DNA from 2 places in the Lactococcus sp. UBA7128 genome. Region 2 is predicted to be linked to the other one. Evidence: predicted binding sites of a transcription regulator. Region 2 holds the regulator's gene; the other holds the start of a gene.
The links. Region 2 encodes HrcA, which represses chaperone genes, less so after heat shock. Its sites were predicted from a motif close to TTAGCACTCNNNNNNNNNGAGTGCTAA; they were not measured.

Region 1: a site for HrcA is predicted at 3,496-3,522, ahead of groES (co-chaperone GroES). Genes of this name have one in related genera too.

The regions. Positions count from the first base shown of each region.
Region 1 covers NZ_DKXK01000093.1:19,768-26,261, forward strand. The annotation lists gene pepA (glutamyl aminopeptidase) at 1-1,021, opposite strand, end outside; gene B4H39_RS10090 (hypothetical protein) at 1,170-1,457, shown strand; gene B4H39_RS10095 (thioredoxin family protein) at 1,454-1,780, shown strand; gene ytpR (YtpR family tRNA-binding protein) at 1,777-2,400, shown strand; gene B4H39_RS10105 (single-stranded DNA-binding protein) at 2,479-2,868, shown strand; gene B4H39_RS10110 (ClbS/DfsB family four-helix bundle protein) at 3,250-3,399, shown strand; gene groES (co-chaperone GroES) at 3,548-3,829, shown strand; gene groL (chaperonin GroEL) at 3,858-5,483, shown strand; gene bsh (choloylglycine hydrolase) at 5,991-6,494, shown strand, end outside.
Region 2 covers NZ_DKXK01000017.1:14,438-20,931, reverse strand. The annotation lists gene dnaK (molecular chaperone DnaK) at 1-1,285, opposite strand, end outside; gene grpE (nucleotide exchange factor GrpE) at 1,361-1,921, opposite strand; gene hrcA (heat-inducible transcriptional repressor HrcA) at 1,958-2,995, opposite strand; gene B4H39_RS02045 (hypothetical protein) at 3,141-3,569, opposite strand; gene B4H39_RS02040 (M15 family metallopeptidase) at 3,578-4,363, opposite strand; gene B4H39_RS02035 (histidine phosphatase family protein) at 4,347-5,051, opposite strand; gene B4H39_RS02030 (hypothetical protein) at 5,292-6,218, opposite strand; gene B4H39_RS02025 (hypothetical protein) at 6,308-6,494, opposite strand, start outside.

The DNA of each region.
Region 1 (6,494 bases), on a different contig from region 2:
CAATGGCACGAATAAAGTTTTGAGCTTCCATGAAGTCATCAATGTTGAAGATACTTTGATGGCTGTGGATGTAACGTGCACATACGCCGATTGTTGTTGAAGGTATGCCTTCATTTTGCAAGTGGGCCGCACCAGCGTCGGTGCCGCCTTTGGAGATGTAGGCTTGTGTCTTAATGCCGTTGATTTCTGCTGTATTGAGCAAGAAATCTTTCATACCAGGAAGCATGATGTGTCCGGGGTCATAGTAACGGAGCAGTGAGCCTGCACCTAGACGACCGTTGTCATTAGCAAATGTATCCGTTGCCGGTGAACAGTCGACAGCGAAGAAGAGCTCAGGTCTGAATTTTCGTGTTGAAACATGAGCGCCGCGCAGACCAACTTCTTCTTGGACATTTGCGCCAATAATTAATGTAACAGGCAATTCCTTATCTTTAAGGTAGTCCAAAAGTTCTAGAACCATAAGACAACCATAACGGTTATCCCAAGCTTTGCCGATAACATTTTTGCCATTGGCAGTTAAGATAGTTTCAGCTTCTGGGACGATAACATCCCCTTGACGTATCCCAAATTCTAAAACTTCCTCTCTGTTCATGAAACCACCATCAAAGATAATGTCTTCAACTTGTGGCAAAGTGAGTGCTCCGGAAGCACCGCGTAAAAGATGTGGAGGTAAGCCGCCGGTAACGACAGGGATTTTTTGACCATCACGTGTAAATAGAGTGAAACGTTGGGCACTAATAACTAAGGGGTTCCATCCACCAAGAGCGACAACGCGAAAAGTTCCGTCAGATTTGATGGAGGAAACCATGAAACCAACTTCATCCATATGCGCAGCAATCATCACGCGTGGAGCATTTTTTATTTGACTTTCTTTTGTGACAAAGATGCCTCCAAGGCCATCAGTTTCAGGGCTATATCCTAGCTCAATCATGCGTGCGCGCATATAGTCACGCATAGGGGCTTCATAGCCGCTGGTTGCTTGGATTTCAGTTATTTCTTTAATCTTGCTAAATAAAGTCATGTGAGGCTCCTTTGGTTTTTTATACCCCTTATTGTAGCATTTAAAGGTAACATATGACAACATATTGTCAGGAGGGGGCAACTGGTACAAGAGGAAGGAGGAGTAATTATAAGTATTAATATGAAAGATTTTATGTTAAAATTTTTATATGAAAAAATATTTTAAAGTTGGCTTGGGTTTGCTTGCCGCTATAGCTGGCGCGCAGATACTTTACCGAGGCTACAAACATATTGAGGGTAATTTGCGCGAGGAGCTTATTGACGCTGTACGCGAATCTTTTGCCGATCAAGATATTCAAGTGGTCTGGCTCTTTGAAGAAGCTGATCGAGGAGCTATTTATAAAGGTGGTGTGGTTGTTGGGAAAAACCAAAATATCAATTTTGAAATTGATGGAGAAACCTTGAAAATTACAGAGTTAGGAGAGGAGTATTTATGATTATTCCAAAAAATTACGAAGAGCTTGCTGAAATTGTTAAATCAGATGGCAAACACGTGCTGTTCTTTACTGCAGGCTGGTGTCCCGACTGCACGTTCATCAAACCAAGAATGCCAGAACTCGAAGCAGAGTTTTCAGATTTTAACTTTGTAGAAGTTGATCGTGATGAATTTATGGACTTAGCTATCGAATGGGGAATCATGGGCATTCCTAGTTTTGTAACACTTGAAAATGGCAAGGAAACAGGCCGTTTGGTTAATAAATTGCGTAAAACAAAAGAAGAAGTGAGTGAATTTTTGAAGGGTGTAGAAGAAAGAAAATGATTGCAACGTATAATAAAAATGTGGGTGATGTCCTCATGCTTATTGTGGCGAACAATGAGGGAGCGGACGTAAACTACGAGCGTAAGGCGGATGTTGCGCGTGTCTTCCGTGAAGATACTGGGCAAACAGTAGCTTGGAATATTTTCAATGTTAAAGAAGAGTGGCCAGATTTGGCTCAAGGGCAAAACGCTTTGACTAAAGCACAGGTTGCAGAGCTTAACCTAAGATTGAGTAAAGCAGGGTTTGAAGAGCAACTTGTATATGATGGACAGCCCAAGTTCGTTGTGGCGGAGATTCTCACAATGGAAGATCATGCAGACAGTGATCATTTGCATGTATGTCAAGTAGATGTGGGATTAGAAGAACCTGTGCAAATCGTTTGTGGCGCACCTAATGCCTTTGTTGGTATGAAAACAGTTGCAGCCTTACCAGGTGCTATGATGCCTTCAGGAAGTTTGATTTGGCCTGGTGCTCTGCGTGGTGTACCTTCCTTTGGTATGTTATGTTCAGCGCGTGAGCTTGATTTGCCAAATGCGCCACAAGTTCGTGGAATTATTGACCTACAAACAGACGTGACAGCTGGTGCAGCTTTTGACCCAGAAACAATGTGGCAAGCTTAAAAAAAAATAAAATAAAGAAAAAGATTCCAGTGAAAGTTGGAATCTTTTTTCGTATTATTAATAACAGGAGGTAAAACGATGAATAAAACACTACTTATTGGGCGGCTTGTTGCAACCCCAGAGCTAAGTAAGACGACAAACGATAAGAGCTTGCTTAGGATAAATTTAGCAGTTAAAAGACGCTACAAAAATGCAGAAGGTGAGAAGGATGCGGACTTTATTTCCCTAGTTTTTTGGGAAAGAGCTGCTGAACATTGTGCATCTTATGCTAAAAAAGGAGCTTTACTTGCGGTTGAAGGAGAAATACGAACGCGAACTTATCTTGATAAACAGGAACAGAAACGCTATGTGACAGAAGTTTTGGTTAAAAACTTTGATCTTTTGGAGAGCCGTGCAACAGTCGCCATGCGACAGGGAAATGTAGAAAGTGAGCCTCTAGATTTGAAAGAAGAAGAACTTCCCTTTTGACAGCGAAAAAAACCATTTTTCTTCTGCTAATATAAAGGAAACAATGAAGGATGAGGAAGAAGGATACAAACGCGAAAAATAAAGGAAGAACTTCTTCTTTTTTCATAGGAAAACTGGAGTAAAATATGTAACTTGGTTGTATAACTCTCTTGAAGCACGAGAAAGCAACTTTAAGTTTGGCTATGAACGAGGTAGGGAAAGCACATTAGGGGCGGGACAAAAACATATATGATGTCTTTGTGCATTTTTGTGAGTGGCAGATACTTTTACAAAACTATGTAAGGGAGAATCAAGACTTTTTACCCTCCTCTATAGTTGGAAATGAACCAATATTTTGGAGAAAAGCAGCAAATAACTCCCTACTAGAGCAATCAAGAAAAAATGTCTGTGAGTCATGAAGAAAGGCTTAGTCCCTTGCGACAATTTTTTGATAAAGCGCTCTACACAGAGAGTTTTTATTCGTGGACTGGAACGACAAGCTTAGGGCAGTATTTTCAGTTCTCTCTTGCCTCTATTATGATTGGGCTCTGAAGAAGATACGCCTTCATAATAAAAGGTTCCAAAGATAGAAAAAAGAGTTTTTTTCTTGACTAATTTTGACCTTCGCGGTAAAATAAGAGATATAAGTTAGCAGTCAAACTTAAAGAGTGCTAAAATAAAACAAAAATGGAGGAATAACATGTTGAAACCCTTAGCAGATCGCGTTGTTTTGCGTATAAAAGAGGAAGAAGAAAAATCTTTAGGTGGTATTGTCTTGGCTTCAGCGGCCCAAGAAAAGCCGCAGATTGCTGAAGTAGTAGCAGTAGGTCCAGGAAAAACAACTCATCATGGAACGGTTATTGCACCTACAGTACAAGTTGGTGATACAGTTCTCTTTGAAAAATTTGCGGGTACCAATGTAAAATTTGAAGGCGAAGATTTCTTGATTATCAAGGAATCTGATATTCTTGCGATTGTTTAAGGAAAATAAAGACAGGAGAGAGTAAAAAATGGCAAAAGATATTAAATTTTCATCAGATGCACGTTCAGCAATGGTTCGTGGTATTGATATTTTAGCAGATACAGTAAAAACAACACTTGGCCCTAAAGGTCGTAATGTTGTTCTTGAAAAATCTTACGGAAGTCCCCTTATCACTAACGATGGTGTAACTATCGCAAAAGAGATTGAGCTGGAAGATCATTTTGAAAATATGGGAGCAAAACTGGTTAGTGAAGTTGCTTCAAAAACAAATGATGTTGCCGGTGACGGAACAACAACAGCCACAGTTTTGACACAAGCTATCGTCCGTGAGGGCTTGAAAAACGTAACTGCTGGTGCTAACCCAGTGGGAATTCGTCGTGGTATTGAGCTGGCTACTGAAACAGCTGTGAAAGCACTTAAAGAGTTGGCTATCCCAGTATCTGGTAAGGAAGCTATTGCACAAGTTGCAGCTGTATCCTCTCGTTCAGAAAAAGTTGGAGAGTACATCTCCAATGCTATGGAAAAAGTTGGTAATGACGGTGTTATTACTATTGAAGAGTCAAAAGGTATGCAAACTGAACTTGAAGTTGTAGAAGGTATGCAGTTTGACCGTGGTTACTTGTCTCAATACATGGTAACAGATAATGAAAAAATGGTTGCTAACCTTGATAATCCATACATCTTGATTACGGACAAGAAGATTTCAAATATCCAAGAAATCTTACCTTTACTTGAACAAATCTTGAAAACAAACCGTCCTTTGCTTATCGTAGCAGATGATGTTGATGGTGAAGCTTTACCAACTCTTGTGTTGAACAAGATTCGTGGTACTTTCAATGTCGTTGCTGTCAAAGCACCAGGGTTTGGTGACCGTCGTAAAGCACAACTGGAAGATTTAGCTATCCTTACAGGTGGGACTGTTATTACAGAAGAGCTTGGTTTGGAACTTAAAGATGCAGGTTTAGAAGCCCTTGGACAGGCGAGCAAAGTCACTGTCGATAAAGAACACACAACAATTGTTGAAGGAGCTGGTTCAGCAGATGCAATTGCAACACGTGTAGCTACGCTCAAAGCTCAAGTTGAACAAACAACTTCTGAATTTGACCGTGAAAAACTTCAAGAGCGCTTAGCAAAACTTTCTGGCGGTGTCGCTGTGATTAAAGTAGGTGCTGCTACAGAAACTGAACTCAAAGCACAAAAACTTTTAATCGAAGATGCGCTTAATGCAACACGTGCAGCTGTAGAAGAAGGTATCGTCGCTGGTGGTGGTACTGCTCTTGTAACAGTCCTCTCTGCTCTTGATGCGCTGGAAGAAGAAGGGGATGTACAAACAGGTGTGACCATCGTTCGCCGTGCACTTGAAGAGCCTGTACGCCAAATTGCAGCCAATGCTGGTTATGAAGGTTCAGTCATCATTGACAAGCTCAAATCTGCAGGTAAAGGTGTCGGCTTCAATGCGGCTACCGGTGAGTGGGTGCAAATGATTGAAGCAGGTATTGTGGATCCCGCAAAAGTAACACGTTCAGCACTTCAAAATGCTGCATCAGTAGCAGGTCTTATCTTGACGACAGAAGCAGTTGTTGCGGATAAACCAGAGCCAGCTAGTCCAGCTGCTCCAGCCATGGATCCGTCAATGATGGGTGGCATGATGTAATATTATAAAAGAACCCTTTAATAATAAGGGTTCTTTTTGTGTCTTTACTCATAAAATGCATAAAGGGAGCAAAAGGTGGACAATAATTTAAAGTATATTATCTAGGGCAGTTGTTATCTGATCTTTTGATTTTTGAGTAACATGGTTATAAATTAATAGGGGAGTATCTGCCTTAGCATGTCCTATACGTTCCATCATTATTTTCAGAGATGTGTTTGATTTTGCTAGGATAGGTACATGTGTTTAATCTTTTCTTGTATGGAAGAAATTTCTTGACATGAGGCAGAATGACTACTATAATGTGGTTGAATACGGTTGATTGCTTAGAATTTTCTTCACACTTTAGAAATTGTGTAAACTTTTCATAGGGAACGTTTAAAGCTGTGAAGAGTTAATAAAATGTGGTCAATTGTATGAAATTTATTCAAAACATTGTCTATTGAAACTGTTTGGGTATAGTGTAATAAACACGGTATCTAGCATTAAGTTGAGAATTTGGAGGGAATTATGTGCACATCAATTACATACGTGACAAAAGACCATTACTTTGGAAGAAATTTTGACTATGAGATATCTTACAATGAAGTTGTAGCTATTACTCCGAGAAATTATATCTTAGATTTTCGAAAAATAGAAAATTTAAATACTCATTATGCAATGATTGGAATAGCTGCAGGTATAGCAGATTATCCTCTTTACTATGATGCCATGAATGAAAAAGGGCTATGTATGGCTGGGTTAAATTTTGCTGGTTACGCATACTATAATGAATATGAGGAAGGAAAAGAAAATGTTTCACCTTTTGAATTTATTCCATACATTTTAGGGCAGTGTACGACTGTAGATGAAGCCAAAAAACTTTTAAATACTATAAATTTAGTCAATATTAATTTTAGTGATGACCTTCCTCTATCACCGTTGCATTGGTTGCTTGCAGATAAGGAGAAATCAATCGTCATTGAAAGTATGGAAGATGGGCTTCATATATACGATAATCCTGTAGGAGTTTTA
Region 2 (6,494 bases):
ATTGGAAGCGGCCCAATGTTTTATTATCCGCTGCCATTGGACGTTCACCTTGAAGCACGTGGATATCAACTGCTGGTTGATTGTCTACTGCTGTTGAGAAGATTTGTGATTTAGATGTTGGGATTGTTGTATTACGTTCAATAAGTTTTGTAAAGACAGAACCCATAGTTTCGATACCAAGTGAAAGTGGAGTTACGTCAAGAAGGACAACGTCTTTAACATCACCTGAGATAACGCCACCTTGGATAGCAGCACCCATGGCAACAACTTCGTCAGGATTTACTGATTTGTTTGGAGTTTTACCTGTTTCTTTTTGCACAAGATCAACAACTGCTGGAATACGAGTTGAACCACCAACAAGGATAACTTCATCGATATCTGATGTTGAAAGTCCTGCATCCGCAAGAGCTTGACGTACAGGTTCACGAGTTGCTTCCACCAATGAAGCAGTCAATTCATCGAATTTTGCACGTGTAAGGGTCATTTCTAAGTGGAGAGGACCCGCAGCACCTGCAGTGATGAACGGCAATGAAATTTGTGTAGAAGTTACACCTGAAAGGTCTTTCTTCGCTTTTTCAGCCGCATCTTTCAAACGTTGAAGCGCCATTTTATCTTGTGAAAGGTCGATACCGTTTTCTTTTTTGAATTCAGCAACCATGTAATCGATGATGGCTTGGTCAAAGTCGTCACCACCAAGTTTGTTGTTACCTGCTGTTGCTAACACATCGAAGACACCATCACCTAACTCAAGGATAGACACGTCAAATGTACCACCACCAAGGTCGAAGACAAGGATTTTTTCATCTTTGTCTTGTTTGTCCATACCGTAAGCAAGCGCTGCTGCTGTTGGTTCATTAACGATACGTTCTACTTCAAGACCGGCAATTTTACCTGCATCTTTTGTTGCTTGACGTTGCGCATCATTAAAGTAAGCTGGAACGGTGATAACTGCTTTTTCAACTTTTTCGCCCAAGTATGCTTCAGCTGTTGCTTTTAGGTTTTGAAGAATCATTGCTGAAATTTCTTGAGGAGTGTATTCTTTACCACCAGCAGAAACTTTTTCATCTGTTCCCATTTTTGACTTGATTGAAATAACTGTATCAGGGTTTGTTACTGCTTGACGTTTCGCAGCATCACCAACTTGAATTTCACCGTTTTTAAAAGCAACAACAGATGGTGTTGTACGGTTTCCTTCTGGATTTGGAATGATTTTTGCTTCAGTTCCTTCAAGAACTGCTACTGCTGAGTTTGTTGTACCAAGGTCAATACCGATAATTTTAGACATATGCTTTACCTCTTCTTATTTTATTCTTTTTTATCTATTCTTATAGTTTAAGGACATTTCGGTCACTTTGCTTTCTTACTGTGCAACAACAACCATCGCTGGACGAAGGATGCGGTCATGGAGCTGATACCCTTTTTGGAAGACTTGAACCACATGATCTGCTGGATGTTCATCATCAACTGGAACCGTTTGAACTGCCATATGGAAGTTCGGATCAAAGGCTCCATCAGCTTTAATCTCTGTTACCCCTTCTTCTTCAAGAGCATTTATCAAACTTTCCCGCGTCATTTCTAAACCTTTTTTAACATCTTCTGTCAGACCTTCAACTGCAAGTGCACGTTCTAGGTTATCCAAACTTGGCAAAATCTTTTTGGCCAGATCTTGCGAACGGTATTTTAAGATACTTGAACGTTCTTCATTCGCACGACGTTGGATGTTTTGGATTTCTGCGCTGATGCGGAGAAACTTATTTTCCCATTCTTCAGCTCTCGCTAGGGCTTCGTCAAGTTCAGAAACTTCTTCTTCTACGATATCTTCAAGGGCTTCCTCTGTGAGTTCCTCAACTGCTTCCTCAGTCACCTCATCCACTTTTTCAGCCTGGACTTTCTTCATATCTTCTTTCTTTTTTTCAGCCATGTTGTTTCCTTTTCTTTTAAAAAATTTCATATTATATTAACTTATCTCATAGTGATTCCCATCAAGGTAACGGTAGTAGTCCATCAATTTCATACTGAGGACTTTAGCAAGTAAGTCCAGCCTACTCAAGGTTTTTTGATAATCTTGTTCTACAGGACCGATAACTGTCAAGGTCCCTAGTCCCCGATAAGGAATGACAAACTTTTGACTAATCAATGTTAAGTTTGCAAAATAGGATACATTATCAATAACTACTGAACGCATCTCCTCTGTATTTGTCAGTGCTCGTATTTCTTGCGCCATGCGCGCATCGTCACTTAAAATTTTATAAAGCTCAGACAGGTTGTCCGTCGCAAACTCAAAAACATGTTCACGCCCACTACTTGTCAGCTTTTCTGTAAGTAAGTCAGCAAATACAGTATCAAAGAGCCTTAAGACGTCCGTTGTTACTTTAAAATAACGTTGAACAATCTGCGGAATTTCCGTTCGTAACGCGTAATGCACTTCCAAAACCTTCTTACCTACCAAACGTTCCTTAATGAGATGGGTGAAGATTTGTAAATCTTGCTCACTCATACTTTTAGGAAGAACAAATTGGTTGGTACGAATCTCACCTGTCGCTAGACCCATCACTGTTAATATAGAGTGATTATCCAGAGTAACAAGCTCAAAAGACTGTAAAACTTGTTCGCTTTGAGGAACATTGAGTACAAAGGAAGTTAGACCTGTCAGACTTGACAAAATCTCACTCGCCCTTTCAAATAAGTCCGAAAGACGGTAAAATTCGCCGTCAAAGGAGCTCATAATTTCGAAAAGATCATTTTGTGTAAATTCTTCCAAGCGTAATACATTTTCAATAAAATATTTATAGCCTGAAATACTAGGTACACGTCCACTCGATGTGTGCTCTTTTTGGATAAGACCAAGATTTTCTAGCACTTTCATGTCATTTCTGATCGTTGCACTCGAAGCCTTAATTTGTTCCAGCAAGGCATTTGAACCTACTGGTGTATGTTCTTTGGCGTAAAGAGAGACAATCAAATTCAAAATCTGCTGTTGCCGTTCTGTAATCATACTTGTCTCCTTTCTTCACATTTAGCACTCGATACCCTTAAGTGCTAACAATATTATTATATCCCTTATTTGATAACTTGTCAAGAAAAAAGACCAAAAAATTAGCACTCTTTTTTATAGAGTGCTAATTTTTGGCTTTTGGTCATTAAATCAGCCCAATATCCTTGGCGACAAAGCGAATACTCAACAAGCTGACAAGGAGAACAGCTAGTGGAAACAATAGACTTAAACTTTGCTGCTGTGTGAAATACTGATAAAGCCAATCAATAATTACCAGAGCTGCTGCAACCTCCAAAAGCAGCATTCCGACATGAAAAAAGCGGATAATCAAAAGAATGATTAGAAATACAAGTAAAATTTGTATCACACTTTGCCATTGTGCGACTGGAGCTAAGACTTGATTAATAAAACTTGTGACTGTACGACTTGTATTTTGGAAAACAGTTGTGAAGGGATTAGGACTTGCTAAAAGCCTTTGTGCTACACTTATTAGAGTGTAGAGAAATAAAGCAAGGTTAGCATATAAAACAAGATGCGCTTTGTTCAACATAGATGTACGGTTCCTTTTAAACATGTTTCCTTTCATTGAGGCAGTAATTTTAGATATTCTTCAAGCGTAAGATCATGTTTTGCCATATATTTTGCGTTATCTATCCCTACATAGCGGAAATGCCAGTCTTCATAATCTACTCCCGTGGAAGACTTTCCTCCCTCAGGAAAACGTAAAATGAAGCCATAATTCGGAGCAATCTTTCTCAGCTCTGCCACAACATCTTTGGGGCTTTGATTTAAGGCATCCACTGTCGATATATCCACAGCCAAGCCGGTTTGATGTTCTGAACTTCCTGCCGGCTGTGAATAAGTTTTGACATTATTCTCTGCTTCTTCCCGGGAAATTGGCTGTCCTGTATTGTTGAGCGAACCTGCAGCACCAGCCATTTCACGCTCTACGTAGCCATTAAAAAGTTGCTCTTGATAGGCTACTGAACGATAAGCTGAGATGAGATGCTCAGAAGAATCAATGGCTTGAGCCGCTCCTAAAAATTTCTCCAGAGCTTCCGCAATGCGGCTGTCCACTTGAACACCAGCAACGGTTGTTAGATGAGGAGAGAGTTCTTCTTTAGGATGCGCTCTATTCACCAATATTAAATTCCAATCTGACTGATGTGCTTCTGGTAAATCTGACTTTTTGTTTTCAGATTTGGGACTTGAGACTGCCGATTTGTTCGAACTTGTCGTTTCTTTAGTGCCTTGTGATTGAAGTTTATTCACGGCAAGCACACACAGAAAAATAAAGCTTAGGAGAACAAAGATCCCTCCAAAAATTCTTCCTTTTTTTAATTTTTTCTTTTTAGTCTGTCTTTGCATTTTTCATCACTTCTGCTCCAAGCTTACGGTAAGCCATGGAACCAATTTCTCCAACTTCAAACTTCCCATTTTCAAAACTAAGATGTGTCACAGAGCCATTGTCTAAATTATACGGGCGTTCCATATCGGGCTGAAGCATCTTGACATAGCTCCCAATGGTCATGCCATGACTCACGACAACGATATTCTTTGCCCCAGCGGCCTCTGATTCAGCAGCCATATCCGCAAAGCCACTCATGATGCGTCCAGAGAGTTCTTCCCAGGTTTCAGCCCAGCCTGCAGTATCTACTTCATAGATTGCACGCGCCAGTTCTTCATCTGTCGGAAATTTGCCAGTAGCTCTCCAATCCTTTTCATCAAATACAATCGGAAGAACCCCATCAAATAGCTCTCCATCATAACCTCCATCAAAGGAGCCGAAACACCACTCACGGATGCGCTTGTCCATCTTGTAAGGAATATTTTGATTGTCTGAATACTCCAAGATGAAGCCCATAGTTTGAATAGTTCTTCCGGAATCAGAGGAATAGGCGCGATCAAATTTTAATCCCTTTTCTTTGAAGCCTAGCCCTAATTCCATAACACCACGTTCCCCCTCTGCTGTCAAAGGGGTGTCAGACCAGCCTTGCGCACGACCGATTGTATTGAACATTGTTTTTCCGTGCCTTACTAAATAAATCTCAACCATGAATTCACCTTGTCTTTTTTCTATTCTATATCTTAATATTATACTTTATTTCACAGCAATTGAACAGAGAAAAATAACTTCTGTTACCCAAGAGACTTGATTTCTAGCTTAGTTCTCACTCTTTTCTTGACTTGCCTGTGCAGACGCTTCACATTGGCTAAACCCGCTCAGCAAGTTTGAGATAAGCCTTACTTGTTGAAGTGTATCAAAAAAATCCCTTCTTTCAGAGATTTCTTCTTTTCACTTTCCAAAAAATTGCCGCAACCAGCTGAGTTTTTTCAACGCGCTTAGAAATAAGGCAGAAGCACAAACTCCTGTGACAGCCCCGCCAGCACTGGCAGCATTAACTGCAATAGAATGCTTACGCACTGCTTCTTTTTCGACCTGGCTTCCTTCATCTTGAATATTTGTATTTTTTGCCGTTTGTTCTCCTTCCAAAGCCACAAGTCCTTGACCTAAGCGAGTGTACGCTTTATCTGACAAAGTTGCTGTATGAGAAGCAGAGACTTGTGGTTTTGAAATTCCCTTATTGAGCAACTTTTCCACTTGTTCTTTTTTACTCTTCTCATCAGCCCTCTCGTGAAGATTAGATGTTTCTTGTCCCAAGCTTTCAAGCTCTCCTATAGGAACGACTGGCGTGATTGGGGCAGGATATTCTGGAAGAAGTGGTGCTACAGTTGGTAGAGTGAAATCAGGTTGCATTGGTATTAGTGGTGGAGCAGTTGGTGTAATAGGCTTAGGCGGTTCTACCGTTACTGGCGGAATCGTCGGAACGGTTATATCTGGTTTTATCGGTATTAGCGGTGGCATTGTTGGTGTAATGGGGTGTGGCGGTTCAGTCGTCACTGGCGGTACGATTAAATCAGGAGTTTCTGATACCTCTTGCCCCCCTGCCGTTGACGTATCAATGTTCGCCTCCTCATGCGTTAAATGGAAAGTAAGATTTTTATCGCCTGTGTGGTTCTCCGATAGGTCCCAGACGTTCTTGCCCATATCCTGCTCGGCACCCTGAGAAAAGTTTTCTGGCAAGACCATGTTATATGCTGCCGTACTCCCTTGTATCCCATCAGCAGCGGAAAGAGAGAGTGCTTTGAGAGGGGCAGGACTTGTTGTGATGCTCCCAACTAAAGCGACCGTTAAACTGATGACTTGTTTTTTATTTCTCATATAGCTTCAAAACTCCTTTCTAATGTTTTCCTTTTTGTTCACACCCCCTTTAAACGGTATATAAACATTTCTCCAGAAACTTCTGGAATTTATTTTCTCATATGCGGGCTTGTCTTAAGCAAATCTTCAAAGAAAAGTTGCCCCATGTCACCATTGATAATTTCTGTAGCACGAAGTGTACTTGCTTTATCTGTCAAAGTATGTTGAATCCGAGAATTTTTGACTTCCAAATCCAGTAATTCAACTGCTTCTTGTAGACTAGAAACTTCCTCTAGT